DNA from 4 places in the Streptomyces formicae genome. Region 2 is predicted to be linked to each of the others. Evidence: riboswitches for the same ligand, from Rfam matches in the RefSeq annotation. Region 2 holds a riboswitch; each other region holds the start of a gene.

Region 1 (3,197 bases), 6.1 Mb from region 2:
TCGTGGACCTGGGGCTCCGCGAGCAGCCGCCCTGGTACAGGACGCGCACCAGCACCGTGATCGACGAGCCGACCGGGGGCACCCGACGCATACCGGCCCGCGTGCCCTCCGGGGGCATCTCCTGGGAGTACTTCCGGTTCACCGGGTCCCTGGCCATGCTGATCGGCGGGCTCCTGGCCATGAGCATGGGCGGCGACGAAGGACTGCTGGCCGGGGGGTCGTCCCAAATCCCCGCCGTGCTCCTCCAGACGCTCGGATTCATCAGCCTCTGCGCAGGCTGGCGTGCCTTGACAAGACACGCCGAACGGGGCCGTTCCCGCCGCAACAGCGGCATCGCCGTGGGGCTCTCCGCACTCGCCGCGATCGCCGTCACGCTCCCGTGGACCGGACGGGACTTCACCGCGAACATGACCGGATACCTCGGCTTGGTCGCCCTCGCGTGGTCCTACAGGAAAACCAGCCATCAGAGCTGACGTGCAGGACCATCCCACCCGCGTACGAGGGCCTAGGCCCCGTCCGCCGGTCGCGCCGCCGCTTCGTACGCCCGGAGTCCGGGAATCCACGCCCGCACCCCGCGCCGGTACACCTCGTACTCCGATCCGAACTGCCGCCGCAGCGTGGGCTCTTCATAGGCGCGCACGAAGACGGCCATCACCGCCCACGCCACCAGGCCGTAACCGAGCAGCAGGGGCCGTGCGAGCACCAGGCCCTGGGCCAGGATGAGCGCGACGACCGCCACGTACATCGGGTTGCGTACGTAGCGGTAGGCGCCGGTGACCACCAGGTGTTCGGTGGGCGCCGGCGGAGCGGGCGTACCGAGGCCCTGCGCCACGAAGCGGCCGAAGGAGTGCACCAGGAGCGCCGCCGAGCCGATGACCACGGCCCAACCGAGCGCGCCCACCGACCAGTTCCAGGAGCCACCGGCCGACCAGCCGTCCGAGAGCCACCACGGCACCACGCCGGTCACCACCCCCGGTGCCACCACGAAGAAGACCACGCTGCCGACGGCTGCCGCACCCTGACGCATGACATCAGCATGCGAGACCCGGTGCTCCGCCGATAGGCCCGCGACGCGCCCCTTGCGCAGGTTGTCAGTTCGATCACTTGCGGACTACTGTCACGACGCCTTGGTGAACGGGAAATCCGGTGTGATGCCGGTGCGGCCCTCGCCACTGTGATCGGGAAGTCCGGCTCCAGCCCTCGCGGCAGCCACTGGGTGCGCAAGCACCCGGGAAGGCGGAGTCCGGTCGGTACGACCCGTCAGCCAGGAGACCGGCCAAGGCGCGTTGTCCATCCACGAGGTGCTGGAGAGGGTCTGCCGAGCCATGCACATTGCCGAGGGTTTCCTCCCACCGGCGCACGCGATCGCCTGGGGCGTAGCGTCCGCGCCGTTCGTCGTCCACGGAGTCCGTTCCCTGACCCGTGAAGTCAAGGAGCATCCGGAGAGCACCCTGCTCCTCGGTGCCTCCGGAGCCTTCACTTTCGTCCTTTCCGCCCTGAAGATCCCCTCGGTGACGGGCAGTTGCTCGCACCCGACGGGGACCGGGCTCGGCGCCATCCTGTTCCGGCCGCCGATCATGACGGTGCTCGGCACCATCACACTGCTGTTCCAGGCCCTGCTGCTCGCCCACGGCGGGCTCACCACGCTCGGGGCCAACGTCTTCTCGATGGCGATCGTCGGGCCGTGGGCCGGTTACGCCGTCTACCGGCTCCTCAAGCGGTACGACGTGCCGCTGATGGTCGCCGTGTTCTTCGGTGCCTTCGTCGCCGACCTCTCCACGTACTGCGTCACCAGTGTCCAGCTGGCCCTGGCCTTCCCCGACCCCAGCAGCGGGTTCCTCGGCGCGCTCGGCAAGTTCGGCGGCATCTTCGCCGTCACGCAGATCCCGCTGGCCGTCAGCGAGGGCCTGCTCACCGTCGTGGTGATGCGGCTGCTCGTGCAGTCCAGCAAGGGCGAGCTCACCCGGCTCGGGGTCCTGCTGCAACGCAAGGCCGGTGCTCAGAAGGCGTCCGGCACGGAGAAGACCGCGGTCACGACGGAGACGGGGGCCGGTGCCTGATGAACCGGAACACGAAGATCAATGTCCTGCTGCTCCTGATCGTCGCCGCGCTCGCGGTGCTGCCCCTGGCGCTCGGCCTGGGCGACGACAAGAAGGAGCCGTTCGCGGGCGCCGACGCGCAGGCCGAGTCGGCGATCACCGAGATCGAGCCGGACTACGAGCCCTGGTTCTCGCCCCTGTACGAGCCGCCCTCGGGGGAGGTCGAATCGGCGCTGTTCGCGCTGCAGGCGGCCCTCGGCGCGGGTGTGCTCGCGTACTACTTCGGGCTGCGCAGGGGACGCCGTCAGGGTGCCGAGCGCCTGCGTGCCCAGGACGACGCGGAGGGCGCGCGCCCCGAGACCGAAGAGGTCTGACCCGGCGTGCTGCCCATCGACGCGGCGGCGCACAGCAGTCGCTGGCGCCGCCGTCACCCCGTGGACAAGGCCGTGCTCGGGCTCGGCCTCACCGTGCTCGCCATCTCGCTGCCGCCCTGGCCAGGTGCCGTCCTCGTCCTCACCGCCGCGCTCACCGTGCTGCTCGGCCCGGCCGGTGTGCCGCCGCGCAAACTGTGGCGCGCCTACCGCGTGCCGCTCGGCTTCTGCGTCACCGGCGCCGTGACCCTGCTGATCCAGGTCGGCGGGCCCGACGGGTTCGTCACGCTCGCCGACGGCGGCCCCGCCCGCGCGGGCGGTCTGCTCCTGCGGACCTCGGCGGCCTCGCTCGGGGTGCTCCTGTTCGCGTTCACCACACCGATGTCGGACCTACTGCCCCGCCTGGTCAAGGCCGGGGTGCCCGCGCCGGTGGTCGATGTGGCGCTCGTGACGTACCGCATGAGCTTCCTGCTCCTGGACTCCATGGGCCGGATCCGACAAGCGCAGGCGGCCCGCCTGGGCCACACCACGCGGGCCGCCACCTGGCGCTCGCTCGGCGGCCTCGGCGCCACCGCCTTCGTGCGGGCCTTCGACCGTGCGGGCCGTCTCCAGGCCGGGCTCGCCGGGCGCGGCTACGACGGCACGCTGCGGGTGCTGGTGCCGGAGGCCCACGTCTCACGGCGCTTCGTGGCCGCGAGCGTGGCGCTGCTCGTGGCCCTGGTGGCACTCACCCTCGTACTGGAAAGGCTTCTCCCATGAGCGGGCCACGCGCTCCTCACACCTCCGG
Region 2 (3,197 bases):
TCGCGGGCCACCGTGATGGCCGCGTCCCACGCCATCATCGCGGCGAGCGCCTGCACCATCACGCTGGAGGTGTACGGGGTGCCGTTCTCCGAGCTGATGGCGCGGGCGATCTCCTCGTGGCGTACGGCGATCCCGTCCTTGATCTTGGTGACGACCTCGATCCGCTCGTCCAGGGTCATGCGGCGCCAGGGCCCGTCGTCGAACGCCTTGCGGGCGGTGGCGACGGCGCGGTCCACGTCGGCGGGGGCCGCGTGCGGCACGCGGGCGAAGACCTTTCCGGTGTGCGGCGACACGACGTCGATGACGCCCTTGCCGAGCGGGTCCACCAACTCCCCGCCGATGAACAGCTGTCCGTGTTCCACGAGCTCGGTCATGGCTGACTGCCTCCTGCGGAGCGCTTTCCGACACCGACTTCCTGACACTGTTTCAGAACTGATACCAGTTCTAGTTGGCGGAGTCCACGGAACGGACGCGCAACCGGCCGCCCATTCCGTCGACTTGGGCGACTATTGAAACTAGTTCTAGTTATAGTGACGGCACCCGGCGACGAGAGACGAGGCCCTCATGACCCCGCAGGTGACGGACCCGCCGGTGATCGAGCACGGCGGCGGCGTCTGGAGCATCAAGGTCCCGATCCCCGACAACCCCCTCGGCTTCACCCTCGTCCACCTCCTGGACACCGACCGCGGCGCCGTCCTCGTCGACACCGGCTGGGACGACCCGGCCTCCTGGCACACGCTGGCCGACGGGCTCGCCGCGTGCGGCGTCGCCGTCGCCGACGTGCACGGCGTGGTCATCACCCACCACCACCCCGACCACCACGGCCTGTCCGCGAAGGTCCGCGAGGCGTCGGGCGCGTGGATCGCGATGCACGAGGCGGACGCCTCCGTGGTGCGCCGCACCCGCTCCAACCCGCCCGAGCGGTGGTACGCCTACATGGCGGCGAAGCTCACGGCCGCGGGCGCCCCCGAGGAGCACGTCGCGCCGCTGGTCCGCGCCGCCGAGGAGGGCCGCCCCAGGAGGCTCCCCGGCCTCGACCCCGCCCTGCCCGACCGCGACATCGTCCCCGGCGAGCTCCTCGACCTGGCGGGCCGCCGCCTGCGGGCGATCTGGACCCCGGGCCACACCCCCGGCCACGTCTGCCTGCACCTGGAGGAGGACCACCCGGCCGGACTCAGGGGCAACGGCCGCCTCTTCTCCGGCGACCACCTGCTGCCCGGCATCACCCCGCACATCGGCCTGTACGAGGACCCCGACGACGCCACGGTCACCGATCCCCTCGGCGACTACCTCGACTCCCTGGAACGGGTGGCCCGCCTCGACCCGGCCGAGATCCTCCCCGCCCACCAGCACGCCTTCACCGACGCCCCCGCCCGCGTCGGCTCGCTCGTCGCCCACCACGAGGAGCGCCTCACCGGGCTGGGCGCCCTCCTCGCCGAGCCCCGCACCGCCTGGCAGCTCGCCGAGCACATGGAGTGGAACCGGCCCTGGGCCGAGATCCCCTACGGCTCGCGCAACATCGCCGTATCGGAAGCGGAGGCCCATGTGCGGCGCCTGGTGAAGCTGGGCCGCGCCGAGGTCGTGCCGGGCGGCGACCCGGTGACGTACGTGGCGGTGTGAATCCCCGGGCGTGGATCCCGTGCCCGGCCGCTCCTGGTACGGGCCGGTAGAGTGGGCGCGTCGTCCTCACGCCCGTACAGGGGGAAGCCGGTGCGAATCCGGCGCTGACCCGCAGCCGTATGACCGCTTCCAGCGGAGAGCCGGAATGCCCGGTGCGGAACGTGACCGGCTCGCTTCATCGGACCCCGATGAGCGGCACCGTCGAGGTATACGGAGCCGGAGCCGCCCGGAAGCCGTGCTCGCAACGGTCCGTGCCGCCCCGCTCCCCGCAGGGAGAGGCAACCCGCCGCATCATGAACGTTCGCCGCAGCGCAGCGGTCCTGGCCGCCGTCGCCGTGTTCGGCTCGGCCGCAGCACCGGCAGCCTTCGCGGACGACGCCTCGCCGTCGCCCGCCGCGCTCCCCTCGGGCCTCTACGGCAAGACCGACCCCAAGTTCGACGGCGTCTTCCGCCAGTCGTACGCCCTGCTCGCCCAGAGCATGGAGGGCGTCGAGCCCGCCGAGAAGGCCATCGACTGGCTGACCGGGCAGCAGTGCGCGAGCGGCGGCTTCGCGGCGTACCGCGCGGACGCGAGCGCGCCGTGCGACTCCAAGACCGCGGTCGACAGCAACTCCACCGCCGCGGCCGTGCAGGCGCTCGCCGGAGTCGGTCACGAGGACAAGACGCTCAAGAAGAGCGTCGAGTGGCTGAAGTCCGTACAGAACACGGACGGTGGCTGGGGCTACAACCCGGGCCTGCCCACCGACGCGAACTCCACCGGCATCGTGATCGGCGCCCTCGTCGCGGCGGGCGAGAACCCCGCCGACGTGAAGTCCAAGGACGGCAAGTCCGCCTACGACGCGCTGCCCAAGCTCGTCATGGACTGCGACAAGGACGGCGGCGCCTTCGGCCTCGCCGACCCCAAGTCCGGCAAGCTCTCGCCGAACGCCGACGCCACCGCGGCCGGTGTGCTCGGCAGCCTCGGCAGGGGCCTCGTCGTGGAGCCGCCCAAGGACCGCGACGCCACCGGGTCCAAGTGCGCGAAGCCCGACACCGCGACGCAGGCGGCGAGCAACGGCGTCGGCTACCTCCTGGACACCCTCGGCAAGACCGACGACCACCTGATGTCCTCGATGCCGGGCGCCAAGGACAAGCCCGACTTCGGCAACACCGCCGACGCGGTGCTCGCGCTCGCGGCCGCCGACCAGAAGGAGCGGGCCAAGAAGTCCGCCGAGTGGCTCGCGAAGAACTCCGCGGACTGGGCGAAGCAGTCGGGTCCCGCCGCCTACGCCCAGCTGGTCTTCGCCGCCAACGCGGCGGGGATGGACGCCCGTGACTTCGGCGGCGCCGACCTGGTGAAGCAGCTCAACGCCACGGGCCCGGCCCCGCGGTCCGCGTCGAAGTCCCCCACCGGCTCCGCCTCCGACTCGGACGAGAAGAAGGACGACGGCGGCGGCGTCAGCGTCTGGTGGATCATCGGCGTCGGCATGGTCGCCGGCATCGGCATCGGCTTCCTCTACAGCGGCAACCGCAAGAAGCAGCAGCCGTGACCGCGGGCCGTGCGCGGCGCGCGCGGCGGCAGGCCGTGGCGCTCCTCG
Region 3 (3,197 bases), 6.6 Mb from region 2:
ACACGTCGGGCAGTGCCCGGTGCACCATGCCCACCGCGGGACCGCCCTCGGGGACGGCGGAGGAACTGAGCAGCACCGCGCGGCGTACGCCGGTGCCGCGGGCCTGCCGGAGGAAGGGCAGCATCGTCGCCGCCGGGTCCGCGTCGCCCACGGGCGGAATGAGGTAGACACGGTCGACCCCGTCCAAGGCGGCGGCGTGGGTGGCGGGGTCGTACCAGTCGAAGCGGACCGGCTCGGTGCCGGAGACCGGGGCAGCGCGTCGGCTGGCCGCTCGGACGCGGTGGCCTGAGGCGGCCAGCCGCGCCGCGGTCCGGCTGCCGGTGACGCCGGTGGCGCCGATGACCAACGTGGTGCCGGTGGTGCTCATCGGGCGCTCCCGGTGAAGTCGGCGCCGGGTTCGAGGACGGCGAGGGGATTCCAGTAGTCGCGGTAGGAGTTGATGAGCCCGTCCTGGATGGTGACGACGGCGACGTACGTCATGTCGAAGGGCGCCCCGGTCTCCACCAGGCGGCCGACGCCACGCATCTCGACCACGACGGTGCCCGGTTCGGCGGTCCGGTGAATCCGTACGTCAGGGAAGTCGTGCAGGTCTATGTGGTCGGGGTACCGGCGCATGTAGTCGGCGACGGCCGCCTTGCCGTCCAGGCGCCGGGGCCAGCCCGGGGGAGCGAACGGAAACTCCAGGACCCCGTCCTCGGCCCACAGTTCGACCCAGCCGGAGATGTCCTTGTCCAGGAGTAGTCGCAGGCTGTGGCGGAAGAGGTCCTCGGCGGAGGCGGGAACCGACGGCGGAGTCGGTGGCGAAGTCGGTACAGACATGGGGCCTCATTCATCTCGCGAAATCCGGACCGGTGGTCCGCTTGAACGATACGGACCGCTGGTCCGCTTGGCAATGTCGTCGCCCGGCCGATCAGGTGAAGCGGCGCGGCGCGGACGGAGATCTCTGGCTCCGCGCTGCCCCGGGGGTCAGACTGCGGAGCCGCCCACCCTTCCTCTCGATGTGAGGTAACCCAGGCATGCGACGTACCTTCCTGGCCGCCCTGACCATGGCCACCGCCCTGTGCGGCCCACCCGCCACGCAGGCCGCCACCGCCGCGCCGGGCGGCCCCCAGCGGGCCGTGGCCCAGGCCGGACCCGAGGAGCACTGCGGCGGCATCCAGAAGGTCTCCGGCGGGGGCAACAGCGCCAACGTCAAACTGTGCGCGAAGGTCGGCCAGGCCGGCCGGTTCATGAACATCGCCACGGGCTCCAACTGCTGGAACGCCCTGCACACGTGGAAGCACTGCGATGTCACAGGGCCGTGGAAGATGTTCCACGAGGGCAAGCAGGTCGCCGAGGGGGCGCTGAACAGCCCCGTTCCCTACGTCGGCCCCGGAACCTACGAGGTGGTCGCCGAAGTGTCGGTGCACGCCCACGACGACAGCCCCTTCAGTGGAACGCGCCTTCACGACACCCTGGCGAGCACCTTCACCCTGACCTCCGAACGGAAGGACCCGCCGTACACGGTCGAGGTGACGCCGGGGCGGCGCGACGCGCAGAGCGAGACCTCCATGACGTTCACCGCCACCCACAAGGGCGAGACCGAGACCCAGGCCGACCTCATGATCTGGGGCCACGGGATCTCCACGACCACCCCGGGCTGCGAGACGGACGAGGGGCGTGAGCGCGACGAGGCCACCTTCGTCACCTGCCCGATCGGCAAGGGGGAGAAGAAGACGGTCGAGCTGACCGCCGCCAAGGTGGAGGCCGACGAGTGCCCCGTCACGTGGGAGTTGTCGTGGCTGAACGGGCGGCAGACGTTCGGCATCGAGGGCAACGTCGCCTGCGCCTAGGGCGACTGCGCCCGGTCACTCCGGCCGATAGGTGAACGGCCCGGCGCGGACTCCATCTTGGCCATGGACGCGACAGACGGTACGTTCAGTGGGTTATCGATGACAGCACGAGCGGAAGCCGGTGAGATTCCGGCACGGTCGCGCCACTGTGTGCGCGTGGTCCTCGGACCGCGCGTGAGTCAGACCCGTGGCTGTCGTCCTGTGCACCACCGATACGGGACGCGAACTCCCCAGGAGGCCATGCCATGGCGCAACACGTCGCCCAGCCGACCGCCACCACCCCTGCCGTACCCGCCAAGCTGCCGCTGAAGGACATCGCCCCCTGGGCCGTCTTCTTCGGCGTACTGATGCTGGTCCTGTTGTACTTCGTCGGCGCCGAACAGGGCGCCACCTCCGTGTTCAGCGGCGCGGGGGTTCATGAGTGGGTGCACGACGCCCGCCACCTGCTCGGTTTCCCCTGCCACTGACCAGAGGAACACCGCGCGCTCATGAACTCCACAACTGTACGGAATCTCCTCGTTCGGGGCATGCTCGCCGGTCTGGGAGCCGGCGTGCTCGCCCTGATCGTGGGCTACTTCCTCGGTGAGCCGAACGTCGACAGCGCCATCGGTTTCGAGGAGGCCCACGTCGCTCACTCCCACGGTGACGAGGTCGAACTCGTCTCCAGGAGCCTCCAGTCCACGGCCGGTCTCGCCACCGGCATCCTCGTCTACGGGGTCGCCTTCGGCGGCATCGCCGCACTCGCTTACTGCTTCGCCCTGGGCCGCGTCGGCCGCTTCGGCCCGCGCGCCACCGCCCTGCTGCTCTCCGGCTGCGCCCTGCTCGCGGTGTACGTCGTGCCCTTCCTGAAGTACCCGGCCAACCCGCCTGCCGTGGGCAACGCCGACACCATCGGGAGGCGGACCACGCTGTACCTGCTGATGATGGTGCTGAGCGTGCTCCTCGCGATCGCCGCGACCATCCTGGGCAAGCGTCTCGCCGCGAGGATCGGCGCGTGGTACGCGACAGTGGTGGCCGTACTCGGCTTCGCCGCCGTCATCGGCATCGCGTACGCCTTCCTGCCCGTGGTCAACGAGGTGCCCGAGCACTTCCCGGCGGCGCTGCTGTGGCGCTTCCGGCTCTCCGCACTCGCCACGCAGATCACGCTGTGGGGCGGATTCGGGCTGCTCTTCGGCGAGTTGGCCGAGCGCTTGCTGCGTCCGCGCGAGGACCCTCCGCTCAGAGGGAGTTCACGGGACGCCCCAGCCGCAGGTTCCAGCGTCCGGCCCGGCCGCTGAGCTCCGTGACCGTCAGCGGTTCCACGTCGAGCCGCCAGAACGCGGCCGGTGGCGCGCCCGTCACGTGGATCACCGCGGCGCGCACGAC
Region 4 (3,197 bases), 230 kb from region 2:
GCTCCCAAGAGTTCGTCAGGGCCGTCCCCCGGCTGGACGGCATGGTCGTCTCGGCGGTCGGCTACCGCACCGCCGGACAGCGCCCCGCCCTGCACCGGGGCCTGCCCTCGCCGTATCTGACCGTGATCTTCTCCCTCGACGGACCCATCGCCACCGGCAGCACACCGGACCGGGCGACCGGCGGGGACGCGGTGCGCACCGACATCGTCCTGGGCGGCCTGCACCAGAGCCCCGCCTACGTCGTCCAGCCCGAGCACGAGGCGGGCATCCAGCTCGCCGTGCACCCCCTGGCGGCCCGCGCGCTGCTCGGCCTGCCCGCCGCCGCACTGGCCGGGGAGCTCGTCACCAGCGGCACGGACGTCCTGGGCGGACAGGCCGCGGAGATCCGCGAGCGCCTCTGCGGCCTGGACCGCTGGGAGGACCGCTTCGCCCTCCTCGCCGACTACCTGCGGCGGCGCGCCGCCGCCGAAGGGGCGGGTCCGGTGCGCCCCGAGGTCGCGGAAGCCTGGGCCTGGCTCGCCAGGCACCGGGGCACGGGCACCGTCGGCGGTCTCTCCCGGCACGTCGCGCTCAGCGAGCGCCGTCTCACCTCCGTGTTCCGCGCGGAGACGGGTCTGAGCCCCAAGCAGGCCGCGCGCCTGATGCGCTTCCAGCACGCGAGGGCCGCGGTGGTCCGCTCCGTCGCGGCGGGCGCGGGCCCCGACCTCGCCCGGGTCGCCGCCGACACCGGTTATTACGACCATTCGCACCTGGTCCGCGACTTCCAGCAGTACACGGGGGCGAGCCCGACCCGCTGGCTGGCCGAAGAGTGCCGGAATATCCAAGCCGGGGCGCACGGCACGGGCGAAGACTGAGAGCCATGAACACCACACCTGACACCATGCCCACGACCGCCCCCGCGCCCACCATCTGGCCGGGCCTCCAGGCGAACGACGCCCCGGCCCTGATCGACTTTCTCGTCGGCACCGTCGGCTTCCTGCGCACCGCCGTCTACGAGGACGGCGACCGCGTCGCCCACGCCCAGCTCGACTGGCCCGAGGGCGGTGGCGTCATGCTCGGCTCGTACGACCCCTCGGCGCCCGAAGGCACCTGCGGAACGCCCGGTACGGCGGGCGCCTACGTCGTCACCGACCGGGTCGACGAGCTGTACGAGCGCCTCGTGGCGGCGGGCGTGCGCGTCACCACGGAGATCGAGGACAAGCCGTACGGCAGCCGGGAGTTCGGCATCCTGGACCCGGAGGGAAACCGCTGGTCGTTCGGCACCTACCGGGGCGAGCCGAGGCCCGGAGCCGCCTCCTGAGCGGGCGTGACGACGCCGTGAGCAGGCGTGATAACTTGCGCAAGCCAGTCAAACCCACACCTGGGCCAGGGAATCCGGTGCGAATCCGGAACTGACGCGCAGCGGTGAGGGAGAACGGGCGGGGCCACGGCCACTGGGCGTCCACGGACGCCCGGGAAGGCGCCCCGCCCGGTCGATCCCCGAGTCCGAAGACCTGCTGGCGCCTCCGCTCGCACACCGGGCGGCGGAGGGCGTGACGCAGGCCAGGCTCCGCGTATGAGCCGTGAGACTCAAGGGATCGCGTGTCCTCGAAAGCTGCCCGTATACGTAAGTTCGCCCTGCTCTGCGCCGGAGCGCTCGCGCTCACGGCATGCGGCGGCGGTGCCGCGCAGAAGACGGCGGGGGCGGGGGAGAAGGCGCGGGGCTACCCCGTGACGGTCGCCTCCTGCGGCAAGAAGGCCGAGGTCAAGGCTCCGCCGCGGCGCGCCGTCTCCCTCGACCAGGGCTCCTCGGAGATCCTGCTCTCGCTCGGCCTCGCCGACCGCATGGTGGGCACGGGCACCTGGACCGACCCGGTCCTGAAGAACCTGGCGAAGGACAACGCCGGGGTGGAGCGGCTCGCCGACCGCTACCCGTCCCTGGAACGGGTCCTCGCCAAGGAGCCGGACTTCGTCAGCGCCTCCTTCCTCTACACGGTCGGCAAGGGCGGCGTCGCCGACCGTGCCAAGTTCACCGAGCTCGGCGTCCCCGTCTACGTCTCGCCCACCGACTGCGCGGGCAAGGACAACGACGGCGGCGGCGACGGCAAGCGCGTCAAGACCCTCACCATGGACACCGTCTACGGCGAGATCCGCGACCTCGCGAAGGTGTTCGACGTCGAGAAGCGCGGCGAGAAGCTGGTCGCCGGGCTGAAGGGCCGCGTCGCGAAGGCCACCGAGGACATCGACGCCTCCGACGCGACGCTCCTCTACTGGTTCGCCAACTCCGACGCCCCCTACATGGCGGGCTGCTGCGGCGCCCCCGGCATCATCACGCGCGAACTCGGCGCGAAGAACGTCTTCGACGACACCCGCGAGGAATGGCCCCAGATCAACTGGGAGACCGTCGCCGACCGCGACCCCGACGTCCTCGTCATCGGCGACCTCACCCGCAAGTCCCAGTCCGCGGAGAGCGCCGCGGCGAAGATCGAGTTCCTGGAGACCAACCCGGCTACCAGGAACCTGACCGCCGTGAAGAAGAAGCGCTACGTACTCCTCAGCGGCCAGGCCATGAACCCCACGATCCGCACGGTCGACGGCATCGAGCAAGTGGCGGCGGGGCTGCGGAAGTTCGGGCTCGCCCAGTGATCTCGGCCGCCCTCGCGCGACAGTGGCTGCTGTGGCTCGCGGGGCTCGCCGCGCTCGTCCTCTCCGTGGCGGTCGCCGTCACCATCGGGCCCGCGGACATCTCCGTGCCCGACGTGTGGGCGGCGCTCGCCGCGCACCTCGGCTGGGGCGAGGCACGGCTCACCCCGATCAGGGACGGCATCGTCTGGAACCTGCGGATGCCGCGCACCCTGCTCGCCGCGGTCTGCGGCGCCGGACTCGCGGTCTGCGGCGCGGTCATGCAGTCCCTGCTCCGCAACCCGCTCGCCGACCCCTTCGTGCTCGGGGTGTCGTCCGGCGCGTCCACCGGGGCGGTCGCGGTCGTCGTGCTCGGCGTGGGCGGGGGAGTGGTGTCGGTCTCGGCGGGCGCCTTCGTCGGAGCGCTCTGCTCCTTCGCCCTGGTACTGCTCCTGAGCCATACGCTGGGCGGCTCGACGGACCGCGTGGTCCTCTCCGGCGTCGCGGCGATGCAGCTCTTCTCGGCGCTGACCTCCTTCTTCGTCCTCACCGCCGCGGACGCGGAGACGACGCGCGGCGTGCTGTTCTGGCTGCTC

The links. A riboswitch is a leader RNA that binds a small molecule or an ion and turns the genes downstream of it on or off. The one in region 2 is predicted to bind cobalamin.
Region 1: it holds a riboswitch for cobalamin, as region 2 does, so the genes downstream of both, KY5_RS38565 (energy-coupling factor ABC transporter permease) here and KY5_RS12030 (prenyltransferase/squalene oxidase repeat-containing protein) in region 2, are expected to answer to the same signal.
Region 3: it holds a riboswitch for cobalamin, as region 2 does, so the genes downstream of both, KY5_RS40720 (CbtB domain-containing protein) here and KY5_RS12030 (prenyltransferase/squalene oxidase repeat-containing protein) in region 2, are expected to answer to the same signal.
Region 4: it holds a riboswitch for cobalamin, as region 2 does, so the genes downstream of both, KY5_RS11060 (ABC transporter substrate-binding protein) here and KY5_RS12030 (prenyltransferase/squalene oxidase repeat-containing protein) in region 2, are expected to answer to the same signal.

What each region holds. Positions count from the first base shown of each region.
Region 1 covers NZ_CP022685.1:8,958,705-8,961,901, reverse strand. Annotated here, with positions in the region: gene KY5_RS38575 (CYTH domain-containing protein) at 1-473, shown strand, start outside; gene KY5_RS38570 (methyltransferase family protein) at 506-1,027, opposite strand; cobalamin riboswitch at 1,112-1,296, shown strand; gene KY5_RS38565 (energy-coupling factor ABC transporter permease) at 1,326-2,060, shown strand; gene KY5_RS38560 (energy-coupling factor ABC transporter substrate-binding protein) at 2,060-2,413, shown strand; gene cbiQ (cobalt ECF transporter T component CbiQ) at 2,420-3,169, shown strand; gene KY5_RS38550 (energy-coupling factor ABC transporter ATP-binding protein) at 3,166-3,197, shown strand, end outside.
Region 2 covers NZ_CP022685.1:2,847,849-2,851,045, forward strand. Annotated here, with positions in the region: gene KY5_RS12020 (aldehyde dehydrogenase) at 1-374, opposite strand, end outside; gene KY5_RS12025 (MBL fold metallo-hydrolase) at 565-1,620, shown strand; cobalamin riboswitch at 1,667-1,792, shown strand; gene KY5_RS12030 (prenyltransferase/squalene oxidase repeat-containing protein) at 1,914-3,149, shown strand; gene KY5_RS12035 (SCO2322 family protein) at 3,146-3,197, shown strand, end outside.
Region 3 covers NZ_CP022685.1:9,482,903-9,486,099, forward strand. Annotated here, with positions in the region: gene KY5_RS40705 (NmrA family NAD(P)-binding protein) at 1-367, opposite strand, end outside; gene KY5_RS40710 (nuclear transport factor 2 family protein) at 364-819, opposite strand; gene KY5_RS40715 (hypothetical protein) at 1,017-1,832, shown strand; cobalamin riboswitch at 1,906-2,036, shown strand; gene KY5_RS40720 (CbtB domain-containing protein) at 2,078-2,299, shown strand; gene KY5_RS40725 (CbtA family protein) at 2,321-3,109, shown strand; gene KY5_RS40730 (histidine phosphatase family protein) at 3,051-3,197, opposite strand, start outside.
Region 4 covers NZ_CP022685.1:2,617,157-2,620,353, reverse strand. Annotated here, with positions in the region: gene KY5_RS11070 (AraC family transcriptional regulator) at 1-854, shown strand, start outside; gene KY5_RS11065 (VOC family protein) at 860-1,300, shown strand; cobalamin riboswitch at 1,329-1,516, shown strand; gene KY5_RS11060 (ABC transporter substrate-binding protein) at 1,582-2,625, shown strand; gene KY5_RS11055 (FecCD family ABC transporter permease) at 2,625-3,197, shown strand, end outside.